2 regions of the Alteribacillus bidgolensis genome follow, and region 1 is predicted to be linked to the other one. Evidence: riboswitches for the same ligand, from Rfam matches in the RefSeq annotation. Region 1 holds a riboswitch; the other holds the start of a gene.
The links. A riboswitch is a leader RNA that binds a small molecule or an ion and turns the genes downstream of it on or off. The one in region 1 is predicted to bind lysine.

Region 1 (2,411 bases):
AACTTGGTAGAGTGGCTTAATGACAATGAATATTACTTTCACATTTACACTGACAAGGGTTTATTTTCCCCGACAAAATCCCGAGAGTTTTTTATGAATGACTTGAACATATATACACAGGACAAAGAAGGCGGAGAAGAAATAAAAGAAGCCATTCGCCGAAGAGCAGATGGTCATCACAGGCAAGCCAATATGAAAGAGCTGCACTCTTCAAGTATGATTGTTGATTATGACCTTACCGTTTATAAGTTTCTTATAGTATCAATGCTTGAACAGAAGCTGGATATATGCCGGAAATCCTGGGGAGATAAGCATAATGTGCTTATTACTTCCTCAGGACGTGATAACCTTGAGATTATGCATCCGAATACACAGAAAGGAAAAGGACTTCTTCACATTGCAAATCATGCAGGGCTAGATATATCCTCTACTTTTGCGATCGGTGATAATTATAATGACCTTCCACTTTTCAATGCTGCAGCGACCAGTATTGCCATGGGCAATGCCGAGGAAGATGTAAAACGAGTAGCTACCCATGCAACAACTCACCATGACATTGACGGGGTCGCCTATGCGATTGAAAATTTTATTTTAAAATCATCTAACCTTACTATCAAAAGCAGTGAAAAAAATCAGTTGCCATAAGCGAAGGCTGTTGATATAATTTCTCGTGGTCCTCAAAAAAGCCAACCGCGTGGAAATATTTTACTAAACAAACATACATGACGAAATGACTTCTGCTTTGTGAACTACAACCCAAAAGTATTACACTCCTGTAAATTGGTTTTATTTGTCAACAGGAGAAGATTTATATGAACGCAGTTATTATATACGTTTCTTTTTACATGAACACTTGAGCGGATGAATTCTGACGTTACAAATTTTGATCTTTTAGAAACAGCATACGAAGAAATAGAATAGAAAACCTCATCCCGCTGGTGAGGTAGAGGCGCGAAATGAAAAAAGTATGCTCTGGGAGAAGGGTTGTATCGACTGGAGACAAAAAGGTTCATTTGCCGAAGCCGGCTGAGCCTGCATTGAATAAGTGCGGGACTGCCACGATGCTTTTCGTGGAGGACTACTATAAAACGGGATGACCGTTCTACCTGCTTGGTAATGGAATCCGAGCAGGTTTTTTTGCATAAGCTTTAGAATAATTAGAAAAACTCGACTTACCGCCGAGTCCTATGGCGGAAGTCGTAGTTTTGCTTATATTTTGATCCTTTAACAAAGTAAAACATTCTTAAAGTACAATGAAATAGAAAGGAGAATAGTTGTAATGAACGAGCCGTCTATTCTGTCGCTGCTCCCCCCTATTCTTGCTTTATTAATGATTGTTGCGACAAGAAAAGTTCTTCCTTCCCTGGGTGTTGGGATTATTATCGGTGCTTTAGTTCTTAGCGATTGGTCAATCACCGAAGGAGCTGTCCTCATTTGGGAAATATTTGCCGGCATTTTTGTAGCAGATGGTTCTATCAATGACTGGGAATTATATATTATTTTCTTTTTACTTATTCTCGGCATCATGGCAGCTCTCATAAGTTTTTCGGGCGGAAGCCGTGCATTTGGGGAGTGGGCGTTAAAACGAGTAAAAACGAGGATAGGAGCACAGCTTGTGACCTTGCTATTTGGTATCCTTGTTTTTATTGATGATTACTTTAACAGTTTAACAGTCGGTCAAGTAAGCCGGCCGCTAACAGACAGGCACCACATCTCTAGAGCAAAGCTTGCATATATTGTTGACTCTGTCGCTGCACCGATTTGTGTAATCGCGCCCCTATCGAGCTGGGGAGCCTACATTATTACCATCATTGCGGACATTCTCAGCAGTCATAACCAAACACAATACGGAGGCCTTCAGGCATTTCTCTACATGGTGCCTATGAATTTTTATGCTATGACTGCTCTTTTATTCGTTTTTCTAGCCATCGTCTGGAAACTTGACTTTGGTCCGATGCGTACCCATGAAAAACGTGCCATCATGCATCATCAAGTGCTTGACCCTGATCGTACTGGTGTACCTGGTGAACAATCTCAGCATCTAGACGAGCATAAAGGAAAAGTTCGTGATTTAATAATTCCTATACTCGTTCTCATTGCCAGTACGGTTGTATTTATGATTGTAACGGGTGCACAAGCTGCTGATGAAGTAACAGCCTTATCGGTTTTTGCTGAAACGGACGTAGCAAGTTCCCTTGTTTACGGCGGTTTAATTGGACTTGGGGTGACTGTGCTGCTTACTTTGACAAAGAGGCCTGCTGTTACTGGTTTTATCAAAACCGTTTTTGCGGGGATGCAATCAATGCTTCCTGCTATTTATATTTTAATTCTTGCGTGGATTATTGTTAGCATTATTGATCAGTTAGGAACCGGCCAATATTTAGCCGACTTTATCGATGGAACCATTCCTT
Region 2 (2,411 bases), 3.1 Mb from region 1:
TAACACCCCTTTTAAGTTATACTATTCAAAATATAGAATATTCATATTTAGCTGTAGACACCAAAAGAAAACGGACTGTTTCTTCCAAACAATAAGGAAGAAACAGTCCATTTTAAATTAACTAACGTAAAATGTTGTTTTTGGCCGCAGAGTAGAGCGGAGCATATTCATTTCTTCCTCATTCAACCGAACCATTGGGAGTCTTACATCCCCTGATATTATCCCCTGAATTTCTAAAGCAGCTTTTACAGGGGAAGGGCTTGGAGCTGTAAACATTGATTTCATGGTAGGAAGCAGCTCTCTATGGCGTTTGGAAGCATATTGGGGATGACCATTTAAAAAGCTTTGCACCATATCCTGCATTTCATTACCGATAATATGGGAAGAAATAGAGACTACCCCAGCTCCTCCAATAGACATTACAGGAAGTGTTAAACTATCGTCTCCGCTGTATAAAAGGAAATCTTCAGGTGTGTGTTCGATGATATATGCCATCGCATCTAAATCACCGCTAGCCTCTTTAACGGCCATAATATTTTCTGTTTCAGCCAAACGAATAATTGTTTCAGGTGTGAGGCCAGCAGCACTTCTTCCGGGAATATTGTAGAGCATAACCGGAAGCTGAGTAGACTCGGCCACTTTTTTGAAATGCAGATACATACCTTCTTGAGATGGTTTGCTATAATAAGGAGTAACTAGCATGACTGCATCTACGCCGGTTTTTTCCGCTTTTTTTGTTAATTCTATCGAAGCTTTTGTATTATTACATCCCGTACCTGCAATAACTGGAACGCGTCCGTTTACTACTTTTACGACATGCTCAAAAAGCGTAAGTTTTTCTTCTTTTGACAAAGTAGGAGATTCACCTGTCGTTCCTGCTATAACTAAGCTGTCTGATCCGTTAGAAATAAGATGGTTTACTAACTTTGTCACTGCACTGTAATCTACTTCTTCGAGATTATCAAATGGTGTTACCATTGCTGTACTAATTCTTCCAAAATTCATTTTCAATCACCCTCTGTTAGAGATTAAAGTCTCGTTAATAACAATTTACAGAGGAGGGCCGGTTCTCACCGGAAAATTCAAAGTTACGCAAAAAAACAACAATGAGAGCCTCATTGTTGCATGAACGTTCCAGCTATAAACAGAACCGTTTATGCGTGAGATAGCCCTCCATATAGCATCAGCATGCTATATGACAGTTTCGTACTTATTAAATACGAAACCAGCATCCAACTCATGAGAAGTTGTCTGCTTCGGCAAATCCCCCTTTCAGCAAAAATCACTGGACCTCATGTTCCTCCTAATGCTTACTCATGGTCTTTGCGCCTCTAACCTCACTTCTTATAAAGAAGTAGGAAATTAATTTATAATATTTTCGTTACTGAAAACTTTACCAGACCATGAATAGAATTGCAATTGATTTAAAAAAAATTACTAAAAAAATTTTATATCAATCAAACTGTTGTTCACAGAGGGAAAAAGTAAGATCAGTACTTTTTGTTGACGTTCTTCTACATCATAGAAAATTAGTAAGAGTACTTCTGCTATATCTTGACCGACAAAATTCCTGCTAAAAAATTCGCAGCGGAGAAGCCCACTTCCTCTGAAAACCGGGGTGGTGTCCATTTCTGTAGTAATTTAGGCGTTTTACAATGTCTAGAGGGACTGTAGCAAAAGGTTAGATGGTTATTTGGCAACTGGAATATGTGAGACTCCTGTTAAAAATAGGACATTATGATTACCTCGAAGGTTTGCATACAAGAAGACTGAACCGTCGTCCGCGGCAAAGGACACTACGAGTACGAGCAAAGAGAGTTGGAGTAGATGCCGCCCTTGTGCCCTGAGGGTGAAAGTGAGTATATTCCAGCTGCGCTTGCCGAAAATTGACTTATGGGTTAACTCCCCTATTGTTATAACCCATTATCAAATAAAATGTCTTTATACGTTTCATCCATTGTTTTGTCAACATAAAACAAATTGTTTAAATGAGTTTGCATTTCCTGACAATGGTTATTAGATTTAAAACAATCAGAGGCATTTGTTTTTGCCATCTTCAACTCATAAGCTGCACTTAACTGAACTTCTTTGAGCGGCTCAAAAGCGTTTGGTACGTCAGATGTAATATCATCTGTCTTCTTTAGCATTTGATTTAGCTGTTTTTGTACCCAATACTCATTAATATCATTTCTTTGCACCTCATCAGCTACCTGACGTAAAGAGCGATGAAAATAGGTGAGATAATCCTCATATTCATTAGCTGCATTTTTAAGTTTATCATTTACTTGATAATCTTTCTTTTGTTCATAGGAACTAGGTTCTGTTTTTAACTCTGTGTTTTCACTCTGTTCCTTTTGTACAGGATTACAACCAGATATAAGAAAACAACAGATTAGATATGAAATTGCCTT

Region 2: another riboswitch for lysine. It lies ahead of dapA (4-hydroxy-tetrahydrodipicolinate synthase); the one in region 1 lies ahead of CEF16_RS18880 (Na+/H+ antiporter NhaC family protein).

What each region holds. Positions count from the first base shown of each region.
Region 1 is NZ_KZ614149.1:3,802,388-3,804,798, reverse strand. It holds gene CEF16_RS18885 (Cof-type HAD-IIB family hydrolase) at 1-645, shown strand, start outside; lysine riboswitch at 937-1,089, shown strand; gene CEF16_RS18880 (Na+/H+ antiporter NhaC family protein) at 1,280-2,411, shown strand, end outside.
Region 2 is NZ_KZ614149.1:713,816-716,226, forward strand. It holds gene dapA (4-hydroxy-tetrahydrodipicolinate synthase) at 118-1,005, opposite strand; lysine riboswitch at 1,159-1,342, opposite strand; gene CEF16_RS03755 (hypothetical protein) at 1,914-2,411, opposite strand, start outside.